One region of the Acetobacterium sp. KB-1 genome, then DNA from elsewhere that is predicted to be linked to it. Evidence: predicted binding sites of a transcription regulator. Region 1 holds the regulator's gene; the other holds the start of a gene.
The links. The regulator HrcA, encoded in region 1, represses chaperone genes, less so after heat shock. The targets are predictions, from matches to a motif close to TGTTAGCACTCNNNNNNNNNGAGTGCTAACA.

Region 1 (4,982 bases):
CATCAAATTTAGCGCGGGTCAGCGATAATTCCAAATGCTGTGGACCTTCTGCCGTTGCCGTAATAAATGGTAAATTAATGTCTGATTTCATAACCGTTGATAATTCGATTTTAGCTTTTTCAGCCGCTTCTTTAAGTCTCTGAAGGGCCATTTTATCATTTTTAAGATCAAGTCCGTGGGTTTTCTTAAACTCTGCTGCCATCCAATCGATGATTTTCTGGTCAAAGTCATCACCACCTAAATGATTATTCCCATTGGTTGATTTAACTTCGAAAACGCCATCGCCAAGTTCCAGAATTGATACATCAAAGGTTCCGCCCCCAAGGTCATAAACCATGATCTTATCATTGGCATCTTTGTCTAAGCCATAGGCTAAAGCGGCTGCAGTTGGTTCATTGATAATTCTTAAAACTTCCAGCCCGGCAATCCGACCAGCATCTTTGGTCGCTTGTCTTTGGGCATCACTGAAGTACGCTGGTACCGTAATAACTGCTTTTGTAACCGTTTCTCCCAGATAAGCTTCAGCATCTGCTTTTAATTTTTGCAGAATCATCGCTGAAATTTCCTGAGGGGTATAACTTTTATCATCAACTGTTACTTTTTTATCGGTGCCCATATCGCGTTTAATTGATGAAATGGTGCGGTCCGGATTCGTAACGGCTTGTCGTTTGGCAACCTGTCCAACTAATCGTTCGCCATCTTTGGCAAAAGCAACAACCGATGGGGTCGTTCTGTTTCCTTCTGCGTTAGGGATAACGACGGCTTCACCGCCTTCTAAAACGGCAACACACGAATTTGTGGTCCCTAAGTCAATCCCGATAATTTTTTCTTTACTCATATCTATTTCCTCCTGTAATTTTGCTTTTTAGTTTATTCTATTAAAATGAAAATTCAGTACTGGTGCTTTCCACCAGCAGATTTTCAACTTTAGACGGTTTATGTCTTAATTAATATTATTTGCTACAAACCTTAACCATCGCTGGTCGGATCACCTTACCCTTGAATTTGTAACCTTTTTGGAAAACATCAATAATATCCTGGTCTTCCTTTTGCTCATCTGTACCGACCGCCACACCGTGGTGGAGATTTGGATCAAAGGGACCTTCACAAACAATTTCTTCCAGACCTTCTTCTTTGAGCACATCCTTAAGTTGTTTAAAAACCATTTCCAATCCGTCAATATAGCCCTTGGCTTCCTCACTGGCATCGATTAGGGCGGCTTGCGCCCGCTCCAGATTGTCCATTACCGGCAACAGCTTGGTAGCAAAGTTTTCTGATGCGAACTGATACATTTCTGTTTTTTCTTTTTGACTTCGCTTTTTGAAGTTCTCAAAATCAGCCTGAAGTCGAACCAAGCGATTCAATACAGCCTCATCCTCCTTTACACTCTCTAATACCTCTTCCGGCGATGCTGTTTCGTCAATGTCATCTGTTAATTCCTCGTCGGTTACCGCGTCAGCTTCTTTTAGCGTTTGTTCATTTTCTTCGATGGTTTGGATTTCCTCTTCTTTTATCATTTAATCACCTATTTCATTAATAAATTTGAGATATGTAAATTTAACTCATTACGTATGTAATTGAGAACCGATGAGACATTGTCATAGTTCATCCGAGTCGGCCCAATCACGCCAAAGGCCCCCATCATCTCGCCATCCAGTTCATAGGTGGAGGTAATGATGCTAAAATCCTTAAGGTTTTCATTGTCATTTTCACTGCCTATTTTAATGCGGATGATCTGGTTGCCGTCTTTCGATGTCATCATTTCCGACAACACCTGTTTTTCCTGAACAATATTGATCAGTTGTTTAATCTTATTCACATCACTGAATTCCGGATAATTGAAAAGGTTCGTTAACCCCGTGGAGTGAACTTCCGAGTCATCCTCCATCAAGACTTTTTTAAGTTGGGGGATAATTTCGTGAATCAGCTTACTCTCGGCTGGTGACAATTCCTGGATCTGATCAATAAGCTCCGAACTCATGTCACTGAGAATGGTGTTTTTCAGAAAGCCATTAATCACATTGGAAAGCTTTAGCGCCAGAATCGCGTCTACCTCCTGAGAAAGGGTTACCTCAATATTTTTGGCCATCCCCTCCTGGGTCACTACTACCATAAGTACCCTGTTTTTAATTAATGAAACAATCTGAACATGCTTACAGTTAAAATTTGTAACCCGAGGTGCCAGAACCACTGCTGTGTAATTGGTTAGCTGAGACAGAACCTGCGCCGTATGGGACATCGTCAGCCCCAGTTCAGTGGTATGATCCAGAAAACCCCGATGAATATCCGTTCGGATCATCTTCTCAAGTTTCTGAATCTCCATGATTTCATCCACATAATAACGATACGCCTGCTGGGTCGGAATCCGTCCCGAAGAGGTATGGGGTTGAACTAAAAAACCTAACTCTTCAAGATCTGCCATTTCATTTCGGATGGTGGCCGGGCTGATACCCAGGTTACATCTTTTTGAAAGGGTCCGGGAGCCAACCGGCTCGGCCGTATTAATATAATCACGGATGATCACTTCAAGTATTTTCTTTTTACGTGCGTTAAGTTCCATGATTCACCTCGTTATTAGCACTCACAATAATCGAGTGCTAACATCTGAGTTAAATATAACATCCTACCCCCTACATTGTCAACTAGTTTCTATAATAGCTTGCTCACCTTTTAAAGTTTTCTTAAGATATTTTTTTGATCTGATTTCATCTATAGAAAAGCCATAAATACCTGGTTTCCAAAATCCTGTCCTTTTGGTGTCAGCTTTAAAAATGACCCATCCCAATTAAGCAAACCATCAGCAATCAGCGGCTTTATGACCTCACCATATCGATCCCAATAACTTTGGCCAAAACGGGCAAAAAAATCACTATCCCGAATGCCGCAAAGCTTACGCAAACCTAAAAACATCCACTCACTCATCATTTCCCGGGGCGTCATCTCAGCTTCTAATGTTGCTGGGGATTCTCCGGCCTTGATGACATCGATATACTGACTTAGTGCATTGGTGTTACCATAGCGCCGACTATTAAAATAACCATGGGCACCCAGACCAAAGCCCAGATAGGGCACCAGTTCCCAATATTTAATGTTGTGGCGGCTTTGATAGCCGGGCTTACAGTAACTGGAAATCTCATAATGGTCATAACCCTGCTCTTTTAGAAACGCATCGACTGCCCAGTGCATTTCCCGCTCTTCATCTTCATCGGGCAAATTTAGCTGCCCCGCTGCGACCCAATTGGCCATCGGGGTACCCGGCTCTAAAATTAAGCTGTAGCACGACAGATGGGTGGGCGCAAAAGACATCAGCGCGATCAGTGTCGCCATCACATCCGATCGTTTCTGACCCGGTAAACCGACCATCACATCGACGCTGATGTTTGAAAAACCGACGTTTTTTAAAATTTCCATCGATTTAATAAAATCCGACTGGCTGTGAATCCGACCGAGGATTTGAAGCAGAAAGTCCTGCCAGGCCTGCAGACCCATACTGATCCGATTGATCCCCGCTTTCTTATAGCGGCTGGCCTTCTCTTCTGTTAAGGTTCCCGGATTAATTTCAATGGTGATTTCCGCCGTATCCTCAATTACAAAGACTTCCTTTATAAGAGACAATGTTTTTTCAATATAACCGGGTGCAATCGACGATGGGGTACCGCCCCCCAAATAGATGGTGTCCACAGCCGGTAAAACACCATTGATTTCCTTGTGACGTCTTATTTCCTTTTCCAGTGCATCAAAATACTCCCCAATCCGCTCCTCGCTCTGGGCGGAAAGAGAAGTAAAATCACAATAGGCACATTTTTTTTTGCAAAAAGGGATATGGCAATAAATACCTAGTGTATTTTTGGGTTGACTACCTAACGCCTTAGTTTTTGTGGTATTCATTCATTCTCCTCGCATTTTAAAGACTTTTTTTCTTTGATTTATGCTATAATTATAACATAGTCATTACCTATAATTAGAAACTAAACGAAGTCACAGAAAGGAAATCATCAATGAAAAAAGTAACCACCATTGCCATCATTGCCGGCGCAGCTGCAATCGTTCCAGCCTATTTTCTGGTACGAAAACTGCTTGACAAAAAGAAGTCGTCAAAAACCATCACTACCGCTCAGCCTGCCTCTAAAGCGATCAAGGCCGCAGGTTCTAAAGCGGCAAACCAGCAAACCGCGGCACGCATCGATCCAGAGCAACTTAAAACAATTCTCCCGGCAGAGGTTCATCCTGCCCCAAAAGCCGATCAGGAAAAAAACGCCTATCCGGGTCTGATTGCGCCAAACGGACGAATCCTATATAACTTCAAAGATGAAAATAACCTCATCTTCTGTGACGAAACCCAGCTCGGCAAACGTCTGATCCAACTCGAAAACTCGATTAATATTCGGGATATCGGCGGCTATACCGGAATGGACGGCCGAAAGATAAAATGGCGAAAGGTTATCCGCAGTGAAGAACTGGCCCATCTGTCCGATAAAGATGTGTCTTATTTTGCCGCGCTGCGACTCAAACATGTCTTTGATTTTAGAAACAAATCCAAAGCCGAACGACAGGTTGACCGCCTGCCCAAAACAGCCGAGTATCACCTGTTGCCAATTTTCTCCGGCGATGATATGGGACTGGATCACAAAGATTTTACCCAGCCGGGCATGGTGGATGCCTTTATGCGTCGTATCTATAAGCTCCAGACCGAAGATCGGGCCCAACGCTTCGCCGAGGTGCTTAAGTATTTAACTGAACCTTCTGAATCCCCCATTCTTTACCATTGCACCAACGGCAAGGACCGCACCGGTTTTATGACTTATCTGATTTTAAGCATTTTAGGCGTAAAAGAGGATGTGATCCTTTCTGATTACACCCTTACCAACCTGACCTTCGACGAAAGCTATAACCTCCTGGGCAATATCATGTCCGAGGAATTAGGCATCGAGAATTATCACCTCTGGGAATTTTACGGTGTCAAGCCGGATTGGCTAAAGACT
Region 2 (4,982 bases), 350 kb from region 1:
TTTAAATCTTACCATACGTTTGATTAACGGGTGTGACAAATTAGACTGACAACTAAACAGGTAATCTCGGATCGCCCGTGCTAAACCATTTTACGCAATTTAATATAGACACAACAATCAGCATCTGTTCAGAATTTTATTATAGACCACCAGCATATGAGGTTCACTGACATGGCTTGACAATTCATCTATCGCGATCCATCTGACCCCACTGTTTTCATCTGGCTTAATCGCCAGCGGTTCATCTTCATAAGCCGATAGTAAATAGGCTACCGATAAATGCAAATGAGCCGAAACCGGTTGTTCATTTTTAAGATGACCAAAAACTGGCAAAATATCCAATGAAACAATTTTATCCGCTACGGCGGTTACTTGTTTTAATCCGGTTTCTTCTTTGGCTTCGCGGATAGCTACCTGCAGCAAGTCCGGTTCACCATCAGCATGACCGCCGGTCCAGGACCAGGATTTATAAATATTATGATAAATCATTAACAGTTTATCCTGCGCTGGATTAAAAATCAAGGCTGAGCTGGTCAGATGGGCAATTTTATTTTCCCGAAGCAAGACATTCGGATTTTTTTTGATAAAGGTTATCATCGTTTTTTGATCAGCCTGTTCCTGGGCTGATCCGGGCTTAAACGCTGTGATGGCTGATAAATAATCCATAGACACCTCACTATAATCATTTCACGTGTTACACTTATATAAATCTAATAACTTAATTACTTGATCATTTAATTAGTAAAACCGACGAATCGGCTTCTTACGGGCAATGGTAACCGGCTTATCTTCGGCCAGGGTCACCTTTCTAAGCCGCCCCTTAATATTCCTTGTTTGCAGCTCTTTTAATACCTGAGGGCCTTTGTTATTTAGGATTTCCACAAAGGTGGAAACATCGAGAATCGTGATCACGCCGATATCCGCAGCCGTCATGCCCTCCAGATTACAAAGGGTCCCGACAATATCCACCGCTCGCATTTTGGTCTTTTTACCGGCATTGATATGAATCTTGGTGATTTCACTGACCAGATCATGGGCTTTGTCCAGCTTTTCTTCTGGTTTCTCGTGAAGCTTTTCCATAAAAGCCGATTTGAGAGAATGGACCGTAGCCAGGGTGGGGCAATCTTTTTCAATAATTTCTTTGTCGGTATAATTCTCAATGTCCCGGAACAAGCGACCTTCTTTTGAGGAAACCAGGGTAATGGCTTTACCGGTAGTACCCCGACGGCCCGTCCGTCCGATGCGGTGGACATAAGTTTCTTTTTCCCAGGGCACATCAAAATTAATGACCAGTGAAATTTCATGGACATCAATCCCCCGGGCGGCTACGTCGGTGGCAATGAGATAGCGAAAAGCGCCCTTTTTAAAGCGCTGCATAACTAGAGTGCGGTCGTCCTGTTCCATCCCGCCGTGAATCCTTTCACAGGCCTTATTGTCCTTGCCAAGAAGATTATAAATAGCATTGACCCGTTCCTGGGTATTACAAAATATAATACAACTGTCAGGGTTTTCTACCACCAGCACATCTTTTAGTATATCCAGTTTATCTTCATGGCCGGTTTTATAAGCAAATTGTTCGATGGCATCAGTTCGTTTGGCCTCGGCCTCAATTTCAATGATCTGGGGATCATTCATATATTTTTTCGACAATCGCTGAATCTCATTTTCCAAGGTGGCTGAAAACAACATCGTTACCCGGTTTTTGGGCATTTCATTGATAATTTCTTCTACCTGATCGATAAAACCCATATTTAGCATCTCATCGGCTTCGTCGATGACCAGATATTTAATCTCATCGGTAATAAAGGTTCCCCGTTCAATATGATCCATGACCCGGCCTGGGGTTCCCACTACCACATGGGTTTTCTGTTTCAGTTCTTTTTCCTGACGGCGAATCGGCGATTTTCCATACAGGGCAGATACCTTCACCCGCTTGAAGCGGCCAATGTTAAAAATATCTTCATGAACCTGCAGTGCCAGCTCCCGGGTCGGAGTCAGCACCAGGGCCTGCGGCTTGTTTTCTTCCCAATCTAAAAGCTCACAGATCGGAATCCCAAAGGCAGCGGTTTTACCACTGCCGGTTTGAGCCTTGCAGAGAATATCTTTTTTCTCTAAAGCAATCGGAATCACGGCTTCCTGAACCTTGGTAGGGGTTTCAAAATTTAGTTTTTCGATGGCTTTTAATAGCTCATCACTGAGTTTATACTGGTTAAATTTTTTATTTATCACGTTTTATTTCTACTCTCTTTTTATTTTTCAAATTAAAAAGCTGTATCCGCAAAAAAGAAGATACAGCTTGATTGATCACTTGACATTTAATTATAAACTATATTTGTAGCATTTACAAGGGTTATTACTTACTTTAGACGATTAAGCCAGAAAAGATACTGTACCTGATTACTTTTCTCTGCTTTTTATTTTAAAACTAATTTTTTCATCTATAAATCTTCCAGATTCCGACGACTATCCAACACTGAAATAATAAGGACCTGGGTCTGCTCAATCCTATGAATGATGCGCCAGGGAGAAAAAACTATTTCACGATCGTTAAAAAACTAAAGGCTTCCAAATTGTACCAAAAAACCTCATCAGCCAGGCTAATGAGGTTTTTTGCTCAAAACAAGCGGCAGAACTTTTTCTACCGCATCACGACCCTTATTCAATTTCAATTAATCGGGACTGTTCCTGTTTTACCGCTTTGGGCACTGTAATGGTCAAAACTCCATCTGTCAGCTTAGCCTTAATGTCATCAGAAGCTGCGTCTGCCAGAAATACATTCCGGGTCATGGAAGAAAACTTTCTTTCGCGATGAATATAATTCTTTTCATTTTCTTCCTTGAGTTCTTCCTTCTTAACTGAAATTTGCAGTTTTCCTTCGTCAAGTGAAACATTGATGTCACTTTTAGCAACACCTGGCATCTCTGCTTCGACGATGTATTCTTTTTCGTTGTCCTGCAAATCAATTTTGAAGGTGTCACCCGCCAAGCTTCTTCTCATCGGCCAACCCTCTGCAAAAAAGTCGTCTAGCATATTTTGGAAATCTTCAAAACCGGTATTCATCAAATCATTTCTTTTTCTGTTAAACGGAATCAGTGCTGTCACCATAACCACTCCTTTACATATTTTATTTGTTAGCACTCTCTATCGACGAGTGCTAACTTTGATTATTTTATACCACTTTTTAAAAAAGATGTCAAGATGGCACAACTACTATTTTAAGATTTTTTTAAGCTGTAATTCATTCAAAACTAGAATAGTATTGAGGAATTTTTTACTTGAGTATTAGGTAAGCGCATCTCTCAACGCTTCATTTCATAAGTCAACTGCAAATGCAAAAATGTCTGGTAATGATTCAGCTGGACACCCATAACTTCTTCCATCTTTGATAATCGATATTGAAGTGAGCTACGATGGAGATGTAGCTCCTTGGCGGTCCGGGCTTGAGAACGGCCGTTTTTCATATAACAATACAGGGTTTCTACCAGATTGGCACCTTTTTTTTCATCATAGACCCTCAGCTTATTAAGGGCCGGGTGGCAAAGATCTTCACTGTTTTTAAGGTTCGCAAGCAAATCCATCAGATGTGCAAAACGGAATTGGTCATATGAAAACAACAAGCCGTCATTTTCTGTTTTTAATCCGAACTCAACGGCCACCAATGCTTCTTGATAGGATTTTCTAATTGCCTTAATAGAAAAGCAATCGTCACTGATTCCGGCAACCATTTTTGAATCCTTTAGCCAATTTTTTATTTCTGACAAACGTTGACCAGATAATTGTTGCCTACTGTTAGCATTGGCCAGCATCACAATATTATTTTGATGAAGAATACAAATGGTATTTTTCATCAGTCCGAGCACTTTTTTTCTCAGAAAAGTCAGCTCATAGTGATTGCGATTGGCATGACTTGACTGAAAAACGATGATAAAAAAAGAATCCGGAAAGGAAATATTGACAAAATTGATGACTTTTCGCAGTTCATTTTCTGAATGCGGACTACCCGTTAGAATTTCGGCAAACAGATAGCCCAGTTTAACCCCTTCATTGCTGATCATGGTCTGGTTTTTTTGTAACTCCATGATCAGGATGTCGCTAAAAAAGGCAATGGTCGCTTTTGTACCAATTGAAAAAGGTACTTCGGTTTCAAAAACAGTTACCAATCCCATTTTTTTATTTTGACTTTTTAAATTCATGGTGCAAAAGGAGTGGGGATAGCGTTCATTACCTGAAAAGTAAACCGGCTCATTCTGATTCTCAGTTTTTTCTATCAGGTCTTTCATAAAATAAAAATCGTCCACCGTGCTGGAAATATAACCATCTTCGATGCCGTTTTCAACAATATACTGCCACTCTTCCGGCTTCTGCAAAACACCGGTGGTACGGGCCAGTACCCTAAAATCAGCGTCGGCAACATAAAGTGGATTTCTAAGAATCGGTGTCATGGCATTGATAATTTCGGTGAGCCCTTTATTATCCGTGATTCGCTTAATCATTTCATCATAAATCCGATGAAATTCACTGATGATGTCTTCTATTTTTTCCAGTAACAGCTCTATCTTCCAGTCTGACCGGATCACAGCCACATCGATAGTTTGAAGCCTTTTCATTTCAGGCGAAGTGCAGCTGTCAGCAACACAAATCAGCTGTTTTGGTAAATGATTGGTGTGAATCTGTTGGACCAATGCCGCTGACCCCAGATATAAAACATCGGCTTTATAGCCATGTTCAGAGGGTTTTAGCAACCGGACACCGGAAAATCCCGACTGCTCAAGCGTAAAACATTCAGCGTATTCATAAGCAGCATCATTAAATTGATTCAATAATTGATCCAAAATCATAGCGATTCTAATTTTCATTTTTTTGTCCTTTTTGACCGTTTCTATTCTTAGTTCTATTCTTATCATGGATATTTTATCACGTTGGTGCTTTTTTATCATTTATATACGTTGAATTAAAGAAATTTGCAAATTGATCTGGCAATT

Region 2: a site for HrcA is predicted at 3,130-3,160, ahead of DOZ58_RS06125 (Hsp20 family protein). Genes of this name have one in related genera too.

The regions. Positions count from the first base shown of each region.
Region 1 is NZ_CP030040.1:1,674,544-1,679,525, forward strand. It holds gene dnaK (molecular chaperone DnaK) at 1-838, opposite strand, end outside; gene grpE (nucleotide exchange factor GrpE) at 954-1,517, opposite strand; gene hrcA (heat-inducible transcriptional repressor HrcA) at 1,526-2,560, opposite strand; gene hemW (radical SAM family heme chaperone HemW) at 2,710-3,888, opposite strand; gene DOZ58_RS07730 (tyrosine-protein phosphatase) at 3,999-4,982, shown strand, end outside.
Region 2 is NZ_CP030040.1:1,327,241-1,332,222, forward strand. It holds gene DOZ58_RS06115 (NUDIX hydrolase) at 118-666, opposite strand; gene DOZ58_RS06120 (DEAD/DEAH box helicase) at 739-2,229, opposite strand; gene DOZ58_RS06125 (Hsp20 family protein) at 2,656-3,105, opposite strand; gene DOZ58_RS06130 (CdaR family transcriptional regulator) at 3,300-4,856, opposite strand.